Regions from separate parts of the Streptomyces nanhaiensis genome, predicted to be linked through region 3. Evidence: riboswitches for the same ligand, from Rfam matches in the RefSeq annotation. Region 3 holds a riboswitch; each other region holds the start of a gene.
The links. A riboswitch is a leader RNA that binds a small molecule or an ion and turns the genes downstream of it on or off. The one in region 3 is predicted to bind cyclic di-AMP.

Region 1: it holds a riboswitch for cyclic di-AMP, as region 3 does, so the genes downstream of both, ACLIYP_RS14925 (transglycosylase family protein) here and ACLIYP_RS26635 (C40 family peptidase) in region 3, are expected to answer to the same signal.
Region 2: it holds a riboswitch for cyclic di-AMP, as region 3 does, so the genes downstream of both, ACLIYP_RS02385 (M23 family metallopeptidase) here and ACLIYP_RS26635 (C40 family peptidase) in region 3, are expected to answer to the same signal.
Region 4: it holds a riboswitch for cyclic di-AMP, as region 3 does, so the genes downstream of both, ACLIYP_RS07630 (transglycosylase family protein) here and ACLIYP_RS26635 (C40 family peptidase) in region 3, are expected to answer to the same signal.

What each region holds. Positions count from the first base shown of each region.
Region 1 is NZ_JBKJFM010000058.1:10,807-15,713, forward strand. It holds gene ACLIYP_RS14915 (UDP-glucose dehydrogenase family protein) at 1-510, shown strand, start outside; gene ACLIYP_RS14920 (VOC family protein) at 831-1,211, shown strand; gene ACLIYP_RS14925 (transglycosylase family protein) at 1,363-2,643, opposite strand; cyclic di-AMP (ydaO/yuaA leader) riboswitch at 2,648-2,825, opposite strand; gene ACLIYP_RS14930 (dipeptidase) at 3,145-4,341, opposite strand; gene purE (5-(carboxyamino)imidazole ribonucleotide mutase) at 4,343-4,894, opposite strand; gene ACLIYP_RS14940 (5-(carboxyamino)imidazole ribonucleotide synthase) at 4,891-4,907, opposite strand, start outside.
Region 2 is NZ_JBKJFM010000004.1:46,310-51,216, reverse strand. It holds gene ACLIYP_RS02400 (DNA gyrase/topoisomerase IV subunit A) at 1-550, opposite strand, end outside; gene ACLIYP_RS02395 (M16 family metallopeptidase) at 766-2,160, shown strand; gene ACLIYP_RS02390 (M16 family metallopeptidase) at 2,184-3,560, shown strand; cyclic di-AMP (ydaO/yuaA leader) riboswitch at 3,768-3,940, shown strand; gene ACLIYP_RS02385 (M23 family metallopeptidase) at 3,954-4,856, shown strand.
Region 3 is NZ_JBKJFM010000179.1:287-5,193, reverse strand. It holds gene pcrA (DNA helicase PcrA) at 1-1,776, opposite strand, end outside; gene ACLIYP_RS26640 (DUF1707 domain-containing protein) at 1,836-2,438, shown strand; cyclic di-AMP (ydaO/yuaA leader) riboswitch at 2,613-2,754, shown strand; gene ACLIYP_RS26635 (C40 family peptidase) at 2,765-3,967, shown strand; gene ACLIYP_RS26630 (hypothetical protein) at 4,050-4,403, opposite strand; partial or broken gene ACLIYP_RS26625 (hypothetical protein) at 4,827-4,907, shown strand, end outside.
Region 4 is NZ_JBKJFM010000018.1:35,882-40,788, reverse strand. It holds gene ACLIYP_RS07640 (erythromycin esterase family protein) at 1-816, opposite strand, end outside; gene ACLIYP_RS07635 (zinc-dependent alcohol dehydrogenase) at 1,034-2,332, shown strand; cyclic di-AMP (ydaO/yuaA leader) riboswitch at 3,058-3,231, shown strand; gene ACLIYP_RS07630 (transglycosylase family protein) at 3,238-4,326, shown strand; gene ACLIYP_RS07625 (NADP-dependent isocitrate dehydrogenase) at 4,486-4,907, shown strand, end outside.

The DNA of each region.
Region 1 (4,907 bases), on a different contig from region 3:
GCGTTCATGGCGCGGGCGGGCGAGCTGGGCGCCGACCAGGCGCTGACGTTCCTGCGCGAGGTGGACTCGATCAACATGCGCCGCCGCTCCCACATGGTGGAGCTGGCCCGCGAGACGGTCGGCGGCACGTTCCTGGGGCAGCGCGTGGCGGTGCTGGGGGCGACCTTCAAGCCGGACTCCGACGACGTACGGGACTCGCCGGCGCTGAACGTCGCGGGCCAGATCCACCTGCAGGGCGGGCAGGTGACGGTCTACGACCCCAAGGGCATGGAGAACGCCCGGCGGGTCTTCCCCACCCTCGGCTACGCGGACAGCGTGCCGGAGGCGGTGCGCGGGGCGGACGTGGTGCTGCATCTGACGGAGTGGCGCGAGTTCGGGGAGCTCGACCCGGAGGCGCTGGGCCAGGCCGTGGCGCACAAGCGCATCCTGGACGGCCGCAACACCCTCGACCCGGTCCTGTGGCGCAAGGCGGGCTGGTCCTTCCGCGCGCTGGGCCGGCCGACGGCGTAGGGCCCGCTCCCCGCCCGCGGGCTTCCGCCCGCAGGGCCTGCGGGGCCCGCCGGGAGCGGCTCGGTCACCGGAGGACCGCCGTGCGTGGTACTTCCGCACCTTCGCCCGGCCGCCGCAGACGGCCATGGCGACCGGCGCCCGCGGCCCGCCGGGCTCCTGTCGCGGTACGCCCGGCGGCGGTCGTGCGCCTCGCACACCTCGGGGCGGGACCAGACCAGGCGCCGTCGGCCACTGCGGTGCGCGCTCCCGGATCAAGTCGTCAGCAGGCGGCAGACCGGGTAGCAGAAGCAGTGATCCACGGCACAGGAGGGAAGAGCACCATGGCCATCACCACACTGCGGGACGTAGTCGTACTGGACTGCCCGGAACCGGGGAGGCTCGCCGACTTCTACGCACGGATGCTGGGAGGGAAGGTCGAGGGCGAGGGCAGGTGGGTGGAGGTGACGTTCGACTCGGGCTCCCTGAAGGGCCGGACGTTCGCCTTCCAGGAGGCGCGCGGGTACGTGCCGCCGCAGTGGCCGAGCGCCGAGCGGTCGCAGCAGTTCCACCTCGACTTCTACGTGCCCCGCGAGGAGCTGGACGCGGCCGAGCGGGAGGCGCTGGATCTGGGGGCCGAACTCCTCCAGGGCGACGGGGGCGAGCGCGACTTCCGCGTCTACCGGGACCCGGCCGGGCACCCCTTCTGCCTCTGCGTGGAGTGAGACGGCCGGCCGCCGGGGCGCGGTGGGGCAGGGCGCCGGGGCGAGGAACGAGGAAGAGGCGGGCGGGGCGGGGGTGTTCGCACACCCCTGCCCCGCCCGCCTCCCGACCGGCTCCGGACTCGGTTGACCGGGCCGGTGAGGGTCAGGTCCCTCAGATGCTGACGCCGTTGGCCCGCAGGTAGGCCAGGGGGTCGATGTCCGAGCCGTAACCGGGGGCGGTACGGATCTCGAAGTGCAGGTGCGGACCGGTGCTGTTGCCGGTGGAGCCGACGGCGCCGATCTGCTGGCCGGCGCTGACCGTCTGGCCGGCGCTGACCGACAGCGAGGACAGGTGGCCGTACTGGCTGTACCGGCCGTCGTTGTGACGGATGACGACCTGGTTGCCGTAGGCCCCGCCCCAGCCGGCGGAGACCACGGTGCCGCTGGTGACGGCCTTCACCGGGGTGCCGGAGGCGGCGGCGAAGTCCTCACCGGTGTGGCCGTTGGACCAACGGGCGCCGGAGGCCTTGTAGGAGCCGGACGGAGCGGCGTTCACCGGAGCGGTGTAGCCGGTGACCGCACCGCGGTCACTGCGGTCGGCGCGCTCGGCCGACTGCTGCACGGCCTCGGCCTTCTCGGTCTTCTCGGCCTTGGGGGCGGCCTTCGGGGCCGGCTTGGCCTCGGGCTTGGCCTCGGGCTTGGCCGCGGCCTTCTGCTGGGTGGCGGCGCCGCCCAGGGTGAGCTCCTGACCCGGGAAGATCAGGTTCGGGTTGTCGCCGATGACCTGGCGGTTGTCCTCGTAGATGCGCTCCCAGCCGCCCTGGACGCCCTGGGCGTTGGCGATCTTGGAGAGGGTGTCGCCGCCGACGACCTCGTAGGAGGTGCCGGCGCCGGCGCCGTGGTCGTGGCTGTGGCTGTGGCCGTGGGCGCGCTCACCGCGGTCCGCGCGCTGCGGCGCGGCCTGGGTCTTCTGCTGCTTCGGCTCGGCCTCGGCCTTCGGAGCGGCGGCCGGGGCCTGCTCCTTCTGCTCGGTGGGGTTGCTCTGGCCGTCGGGGGAGACGGCCGGGGCGGGACCGCCCTTGGTCAGGCCGGCCTTGACCGAGCACACGGGCCAGGCGCCCGGGCCCTGTCCCGCCAGCACCTTCTCGGCGACGGCGATCTGCTGGTCCTTGGTGGCGAGGTCGGCACGCGGCGCGTACTGGGTACCGCCGAAGGCGGCCCAGGTGCTCTGCGTGAACTGCAGGCCGCCGTAGAAACCGTTGCCGGTGTTGATGCTCCAGTTGCCCGTGCTCTCGCACTGGGCGACCTTGTCCCAGGTCTCGACGGAGGCCGCGTTGGCTCCGCCGGCGGCCATGAGGGGAAGGGCCATGCCGGCGCCGCCCACGGAGATGGCGAGCGACAGGCGGGTGAGACGGCTGTTGCGCATACGACGGTGACGTCCGCGTGCGGACATAGGTGTGCTCCTTCTCCTACGCCTGCGAGGTGAGCTGTCGGGTTCGGGCTGGAGTTGCCCGGCCATGTGTGCCGCGGCGCGTGGCGCGCGGCATGGCTTCACCCCAAGCCGTCCCGTATGAGCCCGGGACGGCGACTTACCTTGGGTCCCCCGCTCCTGTCATCGGGTGGTGTGGATGGTCCAGCCCGCCGCCGTTGACAGGATTCGGCGTTCGACAGCGGGCCGCCGCACATTCGTACGGCACGGCCAGAACGGTAGACACATCGTTTCCGCCGATACAAGCCGATGGGTCACAGGACGCCCGTTTCGAAGGCTTTGATGATCGTCGGATCGTCACCGTCCGCTGCGTTCACTTCCCGAAGAGTGGCGGAACCCGCCTCTGACGCGCTGTCACTTCTCGCCACTGCCAGGGGCGATGACGCAGAAGGCCCTCCACCGGCACGCAGAGCGACGTACCGGGGAGGGCCGGCTCGTGAGTTGAATCACGAGGAGGTCAAGGAGCTATCCGTCGAGCTGTCCGATGGTGGCGATCGACGGGCCGCGCCTGGTCCGCTCGTGGCGGGCGACCGCCTCCGCGTCGCGCAGCACGCGCACCGCGTTCTTCCAGGTGAGCTTCGCGAGGTCGGCCTCGGACCAGCGGCGGTCCAGCAACTCGGCCACCAGATGCGGATATCCGGACACATCGCTCAGATCGGACGGGGTGAAGGCCGTGCCGTCGAAGTCGCCGCCGATGCCGATGTGGTCGATGCCCGCGACCTCGCGCATGTGGTCCAGGTGGTCGGCGACCGTCGCCGCCGTGGCCACCGGGCGCGGGTTGGCCTCCTCGTACGCGCGCTGGACCGCCAGGCCCCTCTCGCTGCCGTCCAGGGGGTGAAGGCCGTGGGCGCGCATGTTCTCGTCGGCGGCCTCGGTCCAGGCGACGGCGGCGGGCAGCACGAACTTCGGCACGAATGTGGCCATCGCCACACCGCCGTTGACCGGAAGCCGCTCCAGCACGTCGTCGGGGACGTTGCGCGGGTGGTCGCACACCGCGCGGGCCGAGGAGTGCGAGAAGACCACCGGCGCCGTCGTCACCCGCAGGGCGTCGCGCATGGTGGCGGGCGCCACATGGGAGAGGTCCACCAGCATCCCCAGCCGGTTCATCTCACGCACGACCTCCTCGCCGAAGCGGGTCAGGCCGTCGTGGCGCGGGGTGTCGGTGGCCGAGTCCGCCCAGTCGATGGTGTCGTTGTGGGTGAGTGTCATGTAGCGCACACCCAGCCGGTACAGGGCACGCAGTGTGGCCAGGGAGTTGTTGATGGAGTGGCCGCCCTCGGCGCCCGTCAGGGAGGCGATGCGGCCCTCGGCGCGGGCCGCCTCCATGTCGTCGGCGGTGAAGGCGAGCCTGAGGTCGGCCGGGTGGCGGTCGGCCAGCCGCCGCACCACGTCGATCTGCTCCAGGCAGGCGCTGACGGCGGCGTCGCCGGTCAGGTCGGTGCGCACGTAGACCGACCAGAACTGCGCCCCCACCCCGCCCGCGCGCAGCCGCGGGATGTCGGTGTGCAGATGGGCCGACTGGTCCCCGGCGATGTCGCGCCGGTCCAGGTCGTACGCCACCTGCTCGCGCAGCGCCCACGGCAGGTCGTTGTGGCCGTCGGCGACGGGATGGGCCTCCAGCAGCGCCCTGGCCCGCGCCAGCAGCTCGGCGGAGTGACCCATCTCACCTGCCCCCGAAGCCGAAGCCGGCGCCGCCCGCGGCGACCTTGCTCCGCAGCCGCCGGCCCTTCTCCCTCGCCTGGTCCTTCAGCTCCGCCTGGAACCGCTCCATGCGCTCGCGCAGCTCCTCGTCGTGGGCCGCCAGGATGCGGACCGCCAGCAGGCCCGCGTTGCGCGCGCCGCCGACCGAGACCGTGGCGACCGGGACCCCGGCGGGCATCTGGACGATGGACAGCAGGGAGTCCATGCCGTCCAGGTGCCGCAGGGGCACGGGGACGCCGATCACCGGCAGCGGGGTGACGGAGGCGAGCATGCCCGGCAGATGGGCCGCTCCCCCGGCGCCCGCGATGACCGCCTTCAGCCCGCGTCCGGCCGCCTCGTCGCCGTAGGCGATCATCTCGTGCGGCATGCGGTGGGCGGAGACGACGTCGACCTCGTAGGGGACCTCGAACTCGTCCAGGGCCTCGGCCGCGGCCTCCATGACGGGCCAGTCCGAGTCGGATCCCATGACGATCCCCACGGCGGGGGCGGACGCGGGGCTGGGGGCGTTGCTCATTCGGTGATGGTCC
Region 2 (4,907 bases), on a different contig from region 3:
AGGAGCCGTTGACCAGCAGGTTCGGGTAGGCGGAGGGCAGTACGGACGGCTCGGACTCGCTGCCGTCGTAGTTGGGCGCGAAGTCGACGGTGTCCTCGTCGATCGACTCGACCATCAGCCCGGCCGCCGGGGCGGAGCGGCACTCGGTGTACCGCATGGCGGCGGGCGGGTCGTCGTTGCCCAGCGAGCCGAAGTTCCCGTGCCCGTCCACCAGCGGCAGCCGCATGGAGAAGGGCTGGGCCAGGCGCACCAGCGCGTCGTAGATGGCGCTGTCGCCGTGCGGGTGGAGTTTGCCCATCACCTCGCCGACGACGCGTGCGCACTTGACGTAGCCGCGCTCCGGCCGCAGCCCCATCTCGTGCATCTGGTAGAGGATCCGCCGGTGGACCGGCTTGAGTCCGTCGCGCGCGTCGGGCAGGGCGCGCGAGTAGATGACCGAGTAGGCGTACTCCAGGAAGGAGCCCTGCATCTCGTCGACGACGTCGATGTCGAGGACGCGCTCCTCGAACTCTCCCCCGGGCGGCGGGGTCTTCGTGCTGCGGCGGGCCATCGCGGCTGCGACTCCTTCTTGCGTACTGCGGACTGTGTGTCCCCGTGCCGGGGCAGGGGACGGACGGGCACCATTGTGGACCTCGGCACCGACAGTCCGGTCCCCGCCCCGAACCGTACGGGAACTTCGCGCTTTGTCCGGTCGCTTGCATACAGTGACCACACACGCGTTGTGAGAACGCGGTCCGCGATCGCGATCGAAGGGACTCCCTGCCCATGGCTCACACGGCCTCCCCTCCGCCCACCGCCGGCGGCCTGACGGCGACCGAGCACCGGCTGGCCAACGGCCTGCGCGTGGTGCTCTCCGAGGACCACCAGACGCCGGTCGCCGCGGTCTGCCTCTGGTACGACGTCGGATCGCGCCACGAGGTCGCCGGGCGCACGGGTCTGGCGCACCTCTTCGAGCACCTGATGTTCCAGGGATCGGCACAGGTGAAGGGGAACGGCCACTTCGAGCTGGTGCAGGGGGCGGGCGGCTCGCTCAACGGCACCACCAGCTTCGAGCGCACCAACTACTTCGAGACGATGCCCGCCCACCAGCTGGAGCTGGCGCTGTGGCTGGAGGCCGACCGCATGGGGTCGCTGCTGGCCGCCCTGGACGAGGAGTCCATGGAGAACCAGCGTGACGTGGTGAAGAACGAGCGCCGCCAGCGGTACGACAACGTGCCCTACGGCACGGCGTTCGAGAGGCTGACGGCGATGGTCTACCCCGAGGGCCATCCGTACCACCACACCCCCATCGGCTCAATGGCCGACCTGGACGCCGCCTCCCTGGAGGACGCGCGGGACTTCTTCCGCACCTACTACGCGCCGAACAACGCCGTACTGGCGGTCGTCGGCGACATCGACCCGCAGCGGACGCTCGCCTGGGTCGAGAAGTACTTCGGCTCCATCCCCTCCCACGAGGGCAAGCGGCCGCCGCGCGACGGCTCCCTGCCGGAGGTCATCGGCGAGGAGGTCAAGCAGATCCTCCACGAGGAGGTGCCCTCCCGGGCGATGATGGCCGCCTACCGGCTGCCGCACGACGGCACCCGTGAGGCGGACGCCGCCGACCTGGCGCTGACGGTGCTCGGCGGAGGTGACTCCTCCCGCCTGCAGACCCGCCTGGTCCGCCGCGACCGCACCGCCGTCACCGCCGGCTTCGGCATGCTGCGGCTGGCGGGGGCGCCCTCGATGGGGTGGCTGGACGTGAAGGCGTCCGGCGACGCCGAGATCGCCGACATCGAGCGGGCGGTCGACGAGGAGCTGGCCCGCTTCGCCGAGGAGGGGCCGACCCCGGCGGAGATGGAGCGCGCCCAGGCGCTGCTGGAGCGCGAGTGGCTGGACCGGCTGGCCACGGTCGGCGGCCGCGCCGACGAGCTGTGCCGCTACGCGGTGCTGTTCGGCGACCCCCAGCTCGCCCTGACCGCTGTGGAGCGCGTGCTCCAGGTCACCGCCGACGAGGTGCGCGAGGTGGCCGCGGCCCGGCTGCGCCCCGACAACCGCGCGGTGCTGATCTACGAGCCCACCCAGGTGACCGCCCCCGACACCGGGGCCGACGTCTCCGAGGGCGCCACCGTCTCCGAGACCGGCGCCGGCGCCGGCACCCACGACCAGGAGGCCGCTCAGTGAGCGACGCCACGGCCCAGAACGGAATGTCGATGGAGTTCCACCCCCAGCCCCGCGGCGGCGAGCCCCGGCCGTGGGCGTTCCCCGCCCCCGAGCGCGGCGAACTGCCCAACGGGATGACCGTGCTGCGCTGCCACCGCCCCGGCCAGAAGGTCGTGGCCGTCGAGGTCAACCTCGTCGCGCCGCTGGAGGCCGAGCCCCGCGACCTGGAGGGCGTGGCCGGGATCATGGCCCGGGCGCTGAGCGAGGGCACCGACCGGCACAGTGCCGAGGAGTTCGCCGCCGAGCTGGAGCGGTGCGGCGCCACCCTGGACGCGCACGCCGACCACCCCGGTGTACGGGTCTCCCTGGAGGTCCCCGCCTCCCGGCTGACCAGGGCGCTCGGCCTGCTCGCCGACGCGCTGCGCGCCCCCGCCTTCCCCGAGGGCGAGGTCGAGAGGCTGGTGCGCAACCGCCTGGACGAGATCCCGCACGAGCTGGCCAATCCCGCCCGCCGGGCGGCCATCGCGCTGTCGAAGGAGCTGTTCCCGGCCGACTCCCGGCTCTCGCGGCCCCGCCAGGGAGCCGAGGAGACCATCGGGAACATCGACGCCGCGGCGGTGCGCGCCTTCTACGCGGAGCACGTGCGGCCCTCCACGGCCACGGCCGTGGTGGTCGGCGACTTCACCGGGGTGGACCTGGACAAGGCGCTGGCCGAGACCCTCGGGGACTGGAAGGGCGCGGCCGCCGGGCCGCGCCCGGTCCCGCCGATCACCGCGGACGACACCGGCCGGGTGGTCGTCGTGGACCGGCCCGGAGCGGTGCAGACCCAGCTCCTCATCGGCCGGATCGGCCCCGACCGGCACGACCGGGTCTGGCCCGCCCAGGTGCTCGGCACGTACTGCCTGGGCGGCACGCTCACCTCCCGCCTGGACCGGGTGCTGCGCGAGGAGAAGGGCTACACCTACGGCGTGCGGGCCTTCGCCCAGGTGCTGCGCTCCTCGCCCGAGGGCACCGGCGCCTCGATGCTGGCGATCAACGGCTCGGTGGCCACCGATGTGACGGGTCCCGCACTGGAGGACCTGTGGCGCGTGCTGCGCACCCTGGCGGAGGAGGGCCTCACCGACGCCGAGCGCGACACGGCCGTGCAGAACCTGGTGGGGGTGGCCCCGCTGCGTTACGAGACGGCGGCTGCCGTGGCCGGCACCCTCGCCGACCAGGTGGAGCAGCACCTTCCCGACGACTACCAGGCGAAGCTGTACGCGCGTCTGGCCGAGACCGGCACGGTGGAGGCGACGGCGGCGGCCGTGGCCGCTTTCCCCGCGGACCGCCTGGTGACGGTGCTGGTGGGAGACGCGTCACAGATCGCCGACACGGTGCGCGACCTGGGCATCGGAGAGGTGACGGTCGTCACGGACCAGTGATCCCCGGCCGCGCCGCGGCGGCTGTGTGAAGGAAGGCCCTTGGTGGGGTTGCCACACCAAGGGCCTTCCGTATGTCCGGTTTTGGGCTGTTCCGGTGGGCGGCCTGTGTGGTGTGGCCTACAAAAGACACTATTTGCTTGCTCGCTCAAATTTGTCCGTTTAGCGTCGATCCCGCTGGCCGTCAGAAGTGACCGCGACCGCGGCCGACGGCAGTGATCGCCGAGTCCCCCGAGCGGGGGAGCCGGGGACCCACCCTCCCGCCCTTCTGCGCGGGAGCGGTCCTCCTCCGAGGCACCTGGGGTGAATCGGGCCGTGCGCCCGTAGGAGACCTTCCTGCTCCGAACCCGACAGCTAACCCGGTAGGCGAGAAGGAAGGAAAGGAGTACGCCTCCCATGGCGTTCACCCGTGCCACCGCGCAGCTCGCCGAGAAGCTGACCGAGAAGCTCACCGGGCTCACCGAGAGCCTCACCGAGAAGCACCACCTCTCCAGCCGCTCCGTGCGCACCCGCGCCGGTCTGGTCGGAGCCGCCGCCGTCGCCGTCACCGGCGTGGTCGGCGCCGCCGCCACCCCCGCGATCGCCGCTCCGGGCGAGGGCTCGGGAACCTACGCCCTGGGCTTCGTCCAGGCCATGGCCGTCGGCGACACGATCGCCGACGACGTCAGGGCCCAGGCCCAGGCTCAGCAGCGTGTGGCCGACGCCGCCGCGGAGAAGGCCGCCGCGGAGAAGGCGGCAGAGGAGAAGGCCGCGAAGGAGAAGGCCGCGAAGGAGAAGGCCGCGAAGGCCGCCGAGGCGGCCAAGGAGCGCGAGGCCGCCGCGAAGCGCGAGGCCGCCGCGAAGAAGCGCGCGAACGAGCGAGCCGACCGCTCCGCCGAGCGCCGCTCGGCCACCGGCTACGTCGACCCGGTCGCGGGCGTGGACACCACCACCACCTACAAGCAGGCCGGCGCCTCCTGGTCCTCCGGCAAGCACAGCGGCATCGACTTCCCCGCCAACACCGGCACCCCGGTGCGGTCCGTCGGCCCGGGCACCGTGGTGACGGTCGGCTGGGGCGGCGCGTACGGCAACCAGATCGTCATCCGCCACGACGACGGCAAGTACACCCAGTACGCCCACCTGTCCGCCACGAAGGTCTCGGCGGGCCAGAAGGTCGGCGGCGGCCAGCAGATCGGCGCGGTCGGCTCCACCGGCAACAGCACCGGCCCGCACCTGCACTTCGAGGCCCGCAACGGCGCCCACTACGGCTCGGACTTCAACCCGATCACCTATCTGGCCGGCAAGGGCGTCGACGTCTGACGGACCGGGCCCGCAGGGCACCCGGCGATCACGCACCGGCATCCGCCGCGC
Region 3 (4,907 bases):
CACGGCGGCCAGTTCCTGGAGGTTCTCCACGCGGGTCTCGTCCTGCGGATCGGTGGAGGCCTGAAGCTCCGCCAGGTAGCCGGTGCGCTCCAGCACCGCCTCCAGCACGGTCGCCGGCCCGGCGCCGGACTCCACGACCGTCCGCAGGTCGTCCATCAGCGCGTTGAAGCGCTTGACGGCGTTGGCCGAGCGGGCGGCCATGCCGTACGCCTCGTCGACGCGGCGCAGCGCCTGCGGGAAGGTGGTCTTCTCGCGCAGCGCCAGCGCCTCGATCATCGCCTCGGCCCGGTCGCCGATGCCCCGCTTGGGGACGTTGAGGATGCGGCGCAGCGGCACGGCGTCCTCGGGGTTGGCCAGCACCCGCAGGTACGCCAGGACGTCGCGGACCTCCTTGCGCTCGTAGAAGCGCACTCCGCCGACGACCTTGTAGGGCAGGCCGACCCGGATGAAGACCTCCTCGAAGACACGGGACTGCGCGTTGGTGCGGTAGAAGACGGCGACGTCGCCCGCCTTCGCCTCGCCCGCGTCCGTCAGCCGGTCGATCTCCTCGGCGACGAACTGCGCCTCGTCGTGCTCGGTGTCGGCCACGTAGCCCGTGATGCGGGCCCCGGACCCGGCCTCGGTCCACAGGTTCTTCGGGCGGCGGTTCTCGTTCCGCTCGATGACGGCGTTGGCGGCCGACAGGATGGTCTGGGTGGAGCGGTAGTTCTGCTCCAGCAGGATGGTGGTCGCGTCCGGGTAGTCCTCCTCGAACTGGAGGATGTTGCGGATGGTGGCGCCGCGGAAGGCGTAGATCGACTGGTCGGCGTCGCCCACCACGCACAGCTCGGCGCGCCCGCCGCCGGCCGCGCCCCCCTCGTCGCCGTCCACGCCCACCAGCTCCCTGATCAGGGTGTACTGGGCGTGGTTGGTGTCCTGGTACTCGTCGACCAGCACGTGCCGGAAGCGGCGGCGGTAGTGCTCGGCGACGTCGGGGAACGCCTGGAGCAGGTGGACCGTCGTCATGATGATGTCGTCGAAGTCCAGGGCGTTGGCCTCCCGCAGCCGCGCCTGGTACATCGCGTACGCCTGGGCCAGCGTCTTCTCGAAACCGTCGGACGCCCTGGCCGCGAAGTCCTCCTCGTCGACCAGTTCGTTCTTCAGGTTCGACACCTGCGCGCTGAACGACTTGGGCGGGAATCGCTTGGGATCCAGGTCCAGGTCCCGGCAGACCAGCGCCATCAGACGGCGGGAGTCGGCGGCGTCGTAGATCGAGAAGCTGGAGGTGAAGCCGAGCTTCTTGCTCTCGCGCCGCAGGATGCGCACGCACGCGCTGTGGAAGGTGGAGACCCACATCGACTGGGCGCGCGGGCCGACCAGCTCCGCCACGCGCTCCTTCATCTCGCCCGCGGCCTTGTTGGTGAAGGTGATCGCGAGGACCTCCCCGGGGTGGACGCCGCGTGCGCCCAGCAGGTGCGCGATGCGGTGGGTGAGCACCCGCGTCTTGCCCGACCCGGCGCCCGCGACGATCAGCAGGGGCGAGCCGGTGTGCACCACGGCCGCGCGCTGCTGGTCGTTGAGCCCCTCCAGCAGGGCGGCCGGATCGACGACGGGACGGGCCGCGCCGTTGCCGTAGTAGGCGTCGCGCGCCCCGCCTGCGCCGAAGGCGCCCGCGAAGAGGTCGTCGGGGACGTCGTCCTCCGGCGGTGCGGACGCCTCCTCCGGCGGGGGCGGCGGCTCCTCGTCCCCGGAGGGCTCGAGGTCGGCCAGGAAGCTGTCGTCGAAGAGGCTGCTCATCGCCGTCGAGTCTAGGACGCCGCGCCCGCGGCCGGGGCGGCCCTCCTAAGATGGCGGGCATGACCGACGCCCCCGCGCCCCGTCCCCGTCCCGGCTCGGAGCTGCGCGCCGGGCACACCGACCGAGAGGCGGTGGCCGAGCGGCTGCGCGAGGCCGCCGGCGACGGCCGCATCGACCTGGAGGAGCTGGACGAGCGGCTGGAGAAGGCGTTCGCCGCCAAGACCTACGGCGAACTGGAGGCACTGGTCGCGGACCTGCCCGGCCAGGACGCGGCGGGCCTGGCCCCGAGCGCTCAGGAGCCGCTGGCGCTGAGGACGGTCGCCGGTGACATCCGGCAGGACGGCCACTGGGTGGTGCCGGAGCGGGTCACCGCCAAGACCACGCTGGGTCGGATCGTGATCGACTTCACGCGGGCGGAGTGCCGCCACCGCGAGGTCCGTCTGGAGCTCGACGCGGGAATGGGCGAGATCAGGGTCGTCGTGCCGCGCGGCTGGACGGTGCGGGCCGAGGAGGTGACCTCCGGGATGGGCTCCGTGCGGAACCGGGCCACCGAACCGCCCGTGCCCGGGATGCCGGTGCTGCGGATCAGCGGCGGCTCCAAGGTGGGGACGATCGTCGTGCGCCACCCGTACCGCTGGCCCGGGCGCCGCTCCCGCGACTGAACGCCGCCCCCGGAGCGGCCGGGTCCGGCGGCGGGAGCCCGAAACGGACGATAACCGACCGATAACGAATCGGTTTCGGGATATACCGAACACCAGCCTTCACAGGAGCCCCACCGGTGCTCTACGGTCCAGCGTCAGGCGGCCCGGACCCCTCGCCGGCGACAGCGTCGGCACGGGCGGCCTCCGCCGAGCCCGGCCGTGCGGCCGGGGCCGGGGACCCACTCCCCATGGGGTGAATCGGGCCCGCGGGCCCGTAGGGCGGACTTCCGACGCCCGAACCCGTCAGCTAACCCGGTAGGCGGTGTTCCACGGAAGGAGCGCTCGCCTTGGCGTCGCACCGCAGACCGCGCACCCCCCTGCTGTCCCCCGCCTCCCGTCGCGGAGCGGTCGGGCTCACCACCGCGGCCATCGCCTCCGCGACCCTTCTCTCCCAGGGCCCCGCCCAGGCCGCGCCCGAGGACGACCGGCCCTCGATCGAGGAGGTCCGCGAGCGGGTGGACGCGCTCTACCGGGAGGCGGGCAGCGCGACGCAGAAGTACAACGCGGCCAGGGAGAAGGCGGACGAGCAGCGCGAGGAGGTCGACCGGCTCCTCGACGAGGCCGCCGAGCGCGCGGACAGGCTCAACGACGCCCGCCGGAAGCTGGGCGGCTACGCCACCGCGCAGTACCGCGGCGGAGGGGTCTCCGACACCGCGGTGCTGCTCCTGTCCGACGACCCCCAGGACTTCTTCGGCCGCAAGCACCTGATGGACCGGATAACCGACCGCCAGCGGCAGGCCGTCGACGACTACCGGGACGAGCAGCGCGCGGCTCGGAAGAAGCGCTCGGAGGCGTCGGCGAGCCTGGCCGAACTCACCGACGCGCAGAAGGAATTGGCGGACAGCAAGAAGACCGTCCAGGGCAAGCTGGCGCAGGCCCGGAAACTCCTGTCGGAGCTGACCGCCGAGGAGAAGGCGCGCCTGGCCGCGCAGGAGCGCAGGCGGCAGGAGGAGGCCCGCCGCAAGGCGGCCGCCGCCGCCGAGCGCGAGAGGCAGGCCGAGGCCGAGGCCGCCGCCGAGCGCGAGGAGCGGGCCGGGACGCCGGCGGACAGCGGCACGGACACCGGCGGCGGCACGGACACGGGCACGGACAGCGGCGGCACGGACACCGGGACCGGCGGCACCGCGGACGACTCGTACACCGCGAAGGCCCAGAAGGTGCTCGCCTTCGCCGAGGCCCAGCTCGGCAAGCCGTACGTCTGGGGCGCCACCGGCCCCAACTCCTACGACTGCTCGGGGCTGACCCAGGCCGCCTGGCTCAGCGCGGGCGTCTCACTGCCGCGCACCACCTACGACCAGGTGGACGCGGGCACCCGGATCGCCGAGGCCGACATGCGGCCGGGTGATCTGGTCTTCTTCTACGACGACATCAGCCACGTCGGCATCTACGCGGGCGGCGGCCAGATGATCCACGCGCCGAAACCGGGCGCCGAGGTGCGCTACGAGTCCGTCGACCACATGCCCTTCCACAGCGCGGTCCGGCCGGCCTGAGTCGGTCACCCGGACTGCCTGCGGGCGGGCGGCCGTGCCTGCGCACCGCCGTCCGCCCGCCGCCGGCCGTCCGGGTGACCGACTACGTCCACATGACGGCGATGAAGATGTTGGCGACGGTGAGCAGGCCGATGGTGCCGAACAGCGGCGCGGGCAGCCGCTCCTCGTCCCGCTTGACGTAGACCAGGCCGAGGATCACCACCAGCAGGGTGAGCTTCACACCGATCTTGATGTGGTTGACGGTCTGGCCGTCCGCCTCGTTCAGGCCCACCAGGGCCACGCCCGTCACCAGCATGGTGAGGGCTCCGTGCAGCATCGCCGGGACGATGCGGGCCTCGCCGGCGCCCATGGCCTTCATCTGGGTCATGAAGCCGCCGAGCAGGGCGCCGATGCCGACTATGTGCAGGCCGACGAAGAAGTGGGTGAGTGCCTCCATGGCACGCGAGCGTATCCGGGGGTCGTCGGCCTCCCTCGGCCAGGGCGCTCTTCGGCGCCCGCCGCTCCCGCCGCTCCGGCAGCGCACCGCGGACCCGCCGGGGGGAGACCGGCCGGGGAAACGGCCGAGGAAACGGCCGGGGGGAGACGAGCCCGGCCTCCGTCACCCTCGGGTGGCACACCGTCCGCCGGGGCGGCTCACTCGTCCGGGTGGTGAACACGCGGCGCCCCTGGGGGCGCCCCTCCTCTCCCCCACCGCCGCGAACCGGCTCCCGCGCCCGGGAAGACGGGCCGGAAGCGGGCCGGGAGCGGGCCGGGGAACATGTCGGGAACACCGCCCCGGCCCCCTGCCCGTAGGGCACAATTCCCTCCCGTTGCCGAAGAGTCGGCGGCTCGGGGAGAGCCGGGGAGAGGTGGGTCGACAGTGGCCGTGGACACGGCGCGGGGCGGCGGTACGGCGAGCGCGCCCCCGGGAGGGACGGCGAGGCCGTCCGGCGCGGCGGGC
Region 4 (4,907 bases), on a different contig from region 3:
GATGTTCCACGACTCCGGGCCGCCGCGCACCATCGCCCGGTAGTAGCGCTCCGCGCCCGCCAGGATCTCGGCGTTCTGCCGGACGGTGAACTCCGCCGTCCGGCCGCCGTCGGCGCCGGACGCCTGCCTCCGGCCGGCCCGCTCCCGCAGTCCGGTCAGCAGGGAGACCACCTCCGCCCGGCACCCGGCGGGCACCACCTGGGTGGCCAGCGCGTACGACTGCGGATCCCGGGCGTACGGCTCGAAGCAGCGGCAGGCGGCGAGGGCCTGCTCCACCTGGTCGGGGTCGTGTTCGCGCACGTGGTCCAGCACGGCGTGCAGCGACTCCCACAGGCTGTAGACGTCGAGTCCGAAGAAGCCGACGCGCTCCCCGGCGGGCAGGGCGAGGTTGTACCCGCGCAGCCACCGGGCGAACTCCAGCACCTCGGTGTTGGCCCACATCCACCGCGGCCAGCGCCCGAAGCCGTCCAGCACCTCCCCGGGGTCCTCCGGGGTGCCGGGGGCGCCGGTGACGCAGTGGTGCAGGGACTGGCAGTCGGGCCAGTCGCCCTCCACGGCCACCAGCGAGAAGCCCTTCTCCGCGATCAGCCGGCGGGTCAGCTCCGCCCGCCACCGGTAGAACTCCGCGGTGCCGTGGGATGCCTCGCCGACGGCCACGTAGCGGGCGTCGCCGATCCGCTCCAGCAGGGGATCGAGGGAGTGCGGGCCGGTCAGCGGCAGGGCTTCGCCGCGTATCTCCCGCACCTTCCGCATCTCCTGTGCCTCCCGGCCCTCTCGCGCCGCCGTGCCGTCGGCCGAACCCCCGGTGACTGCCATCGCCGTGCTCTCCCTGGTCGCGCGGGTGCCTGCGGGCGGGCCCCGGCCCGCCCGGCTGCCGGTGCCCGGTCCGCGGTACCCCGGGGCGGGCGGCGTAACACCCCTCCCGGGCCGGGGGCCCGGGGCCCGGGGCCCGCGGTTTCCGGCGGCGGGCCCCGGGCACCCGCGACCCGTTCGGATGAACGCGACCGGCCCGTGAAGGGAAGGGTGAGTGCTGATGAAGGCCGTCGTATGGCACGGCGTGGGTGACATCCGGGTGGAGGACGTACCGGAACCGAAGATCCACGAACCGTACGACGCGATCGTGCGGATCACCTCGTCGGCGATCTGCGGGACCGACCTGCACTTCGTGCGCGGCACGATGCCGGGCATGAAGGAGGGGCGGATCCTGGGCCACGAGGCCGTCGGAATCGTGGAGGAGGTCGGAGCGGGCGTGCGGAACTTCCGCCCGGGCGACCGGGTGGTGGTGCCCTCCACGGTCGCCTGCGGGACGTGCAGCTACTGCCGGGTCGGCTACTACGCCCAGTGCGACAACGCCAACCCCGGCGGGCGCCGGGCGGGCACGGTGTTCTTCGGCGGTCCCGAGGCCGCCGGCGGCCTGGACGGGCTGCAGGCGGAGTACGCCCGGATCCCGTACGCCCACGTCGGGCTGGTGCCGCTGCCGGACACCGTCGACGACGCCCAGGCGATCCTGCTGTCCGACATCTACCCCACGGCGTGGTTCGGCGCGCGGCTGGCCGAGATCGGCTCCGGCGACACGGTCGCGATCCTCGGCGCCGGCCCCGTGGGCCAGTCCGCGATCGCCTGCGCCCGGCTGCAGGGCGCCGGGCGGATCATCGTGGTGGACGGCGTTGCCGACCGCCTGGACCTGGCCCGCGACCAGCACGCCGAGACGGTCGACTTCAACGCCGAGGAACCCGTCGAGGCGGTCCTGGACCTGACCGGCGGCATCGGTGTGGACCGGGTGGTCGACGCGGTCGGCGTCGACGCCGAGCGTCCCGCCCGCGGCCCGGCCGCCGAGGCCCTGGCCGGGCAGGCGCAGGATTTCGACCGCGAGCGCGACGAGGTCGCCCCCGAGCAGCGGCCCGACGGCGACACCTGGGTCCCCGGCGACGCGCCGTCGCTGGCGGCCCGCTGGGCGGTGCGGATGGCGGCCAAGGCCGGCACCGTCGGAACCATCGGGGTCTATCCGCCGCAGGTGGAGCACTATCCGTTCGGCGAGGCGTTCATGAAGAACCTCACCCTGCGGATGGGCAACTGCAACCACCGCCGCTACCTGCCCCGCCTGGTGTCCATGGTCGCCTCCGGCGAACTGGACCCCACCCCGCTGCTGACCCGCTGGGCCGAGGTCCCCGACGCCGTCGAGGCGTACCGGACGTTCGACCGCCGGGAGTCGGGCTGGACGAAGGTGGCCCTCGGCGTGGACGGCCACGGCTCGGTCGCCCCCGGCCTCGGTGAGGCGGCCGGTACCGGAGCGGCCACCACCGCGGGGACCGGGCGGACGGGGGGAAGGTGAGCGCCGCGGCAGCGTACGCGGGGAAGCGGGTCCGCGAGACCGGCGGCCCCCACCGCGCCGGGCGCCCGCGGACGGCCCGCGCCGAGCGAGGGGGAACGCCTCCGGCCGCTCCGGCGGGCCCGCCGAGTCCGGGACCGGGCGCCACCGACCGGGCGCCGAGCCCCCGGACGGCGGCCTGAACCGGGCCGCCGTCGGGCCGCAGCCGGACCGCGCAGCGGAAGCGGCCCCTCGCGTGAAGGCGTGCGAGGGGCCGCTTCCGCTGTCCGCCCCGTCTCGCGGGCACACCGGAAAACCGGCAAAACGCCTATGAGATGTCCAATTGGCCATTGAGGCGAAAAACCCCGGTGGGGAACTTATGGCAGCCATGTTCGCCAATGGCTCCTGTCGTGAACAACGCCCCATAAAGGACTGGTCGTTCGGGAGGTGTGCCGGGAATCACACCTTCGTGCTCCTCGTGTGCCCGCCGCTGAGATCCTTAATTGCCGGCGGCCGAAATTCCTGGCCGGAAAGCGTTTTGACGGGTGTGCCGCCCTCCGCGCCCCGGTTTCCGGCCGGTTGCCGGACACGCACGGCGGCCATGTTTGTCGGATCGGTGACAAAGTGAGGGGCCGTCGGATTTCCGGCGCCTTGTCTTCCGTGAATTCCCTGTGTTTATGTGGCCTGGCCTTCGCCGCCCATGGTGGGGGCTCCACCGCCGGGACGCCGAGTCCTGCCGCCCGGCCGGGGAGAGGCAGCAGCCGACCACGGCAGGAGCGGGGAAACCACATACGCGCCGTGCCGCGCCTTCGGCGGCCCGGCTTGGGGTGAAGCCGATTCCCGAAGCCCCTGACGCGAAGGGAACGGCCGGGCAACTCCAGCCCGAATCCGACAGCTAACCCCGCAGGCGTGGGAGAGGAAGCACACCCATGTCCCGTGGTCGTCACCGCCGCCCCCGCACACCCCTGATATCCCGTCAGTTCTCGCGCGTCTCCCTCGCGCTCACCGCCGGCGGCGCGGGCATCGCCGCGCCGCTGGTCGCCGCCGGCAGCGCGAACGCTGCCTCCACCGAGGTGTGGGAGAAGGTCGCCGAGTGCGAGGCCGGCGGCAACTGGTCCATCAACACCGGCAACGGCTACTTCGGCGGACTGCAGTTCTCCCAGTCCAGCTGGGAGGCCGCCGGCGGCACCGAGTACGCGCCGCGCGCCGACCTGGCCACCAAGGAGGAGCAGATCGCCGCCGGCGAGAAGCTGCTCGCCCTCCAGGGGCCGGGAGCCTGGCCCACCTGCGGACCCGCGGCCGGGCTCGGCCGGGACTCCGGCGCCCCGGCCGGCGGCACCGCCACCCAGACGCGCGGTGAGTCCAAGGTGAGAGCCGGGACGGAGACCGGGGCGAAGTCCGCGGCGAAGCCCCGGGGAGAGCGCGGGTCCACCGCCGGCTCCCACACCGTCGCCTCCGGCGACACCCTCCACTCGATCGCCACCAGCCACGGTGTCGAGGGCGGCTGGCAGGCCGTCTACGACGCCAACCGCGAGATCGTCGGCGGCAACCCGCACCTGATCTTCCCCGGCCAGGAACTGGCCCTGTCCGCCCGTTCCTCCGCTGGCGGACAGGAGCGCGCCCCGGAGCGCGCGGACCGGACACAGACCCGCCCGGCCGCCAAGAAGACCGTGCCCCAGGCCTCGCCGAAGGCCTACGCGAACAACCTCGACGGCTGGATCCGCGAGGCCCTGGACATCATGCGTGCCAACGGCATCCCCGGCACCTACGAGGGCATCCACCGCAACATCATCCGCGAGTCCGGCGGCAACCCGAACGCGATCAACAACTGGGACATCAACGCCCAGCGCGGCACCCCCTCGATCGGCCTGCTCCAGGTCATCAAGCCGACCTTCGACGCCTACCACGTCCCGGGCACGGCCAACAGCCAGTACGACCCGGTCGCCAACATCGTCGCGGCCTGCAACTACGCGGCCGACCGCTACGGCTCGATCGACAACGTCAACGGGCCCTACTGAGACGGCCGGGCCCGCGGGCCCGGCGGCCCCGCCCCCGCATCCCCGCCCCTTGTGGCGGCGCGAACGCGCCGCCACAAGGGGCGGGGCCCTTTCGGGGGGAGGCCCTCCACGGGATATCTTGATGTCGAGCAATGTTGCAGACGTGGAGCGGAGCACCCGGTGACTGACTCGACCATCATCTACACACAGACCGACGAGGCCCCGGCCCTGGCGACGTACTCGTTCCTGCCGGTGGTCAGGGCCTACGCCGCCAAGGCGGGTGTCGCCGTGGAGAGCCGCGACATCTCCCTGGCGGGGCGGATCATCGCGGTCTTCCCCGAGTACCTCAAGGAGGAGCAGCGCATCGGTGACGCGCTCACCGAGCTCGGCGAGCTGGCCAAGACCCCCCAGGCCAACATCATCAAGCTGCCGAACATCTCGGCCTCCATCCCGCAGCTCAAGGCCGCCGTCGCCGAGCTCCAGGAGAAGGGCTACGCGCTGCCGGACTACCCCGACGACCCCAAGACCGACGAGGAGCGGGAGATCCGCGCCCGCTACGACAAGGTCAAGGGAAGCGCCGTCAACCCGGTGCTGCGCGAGGG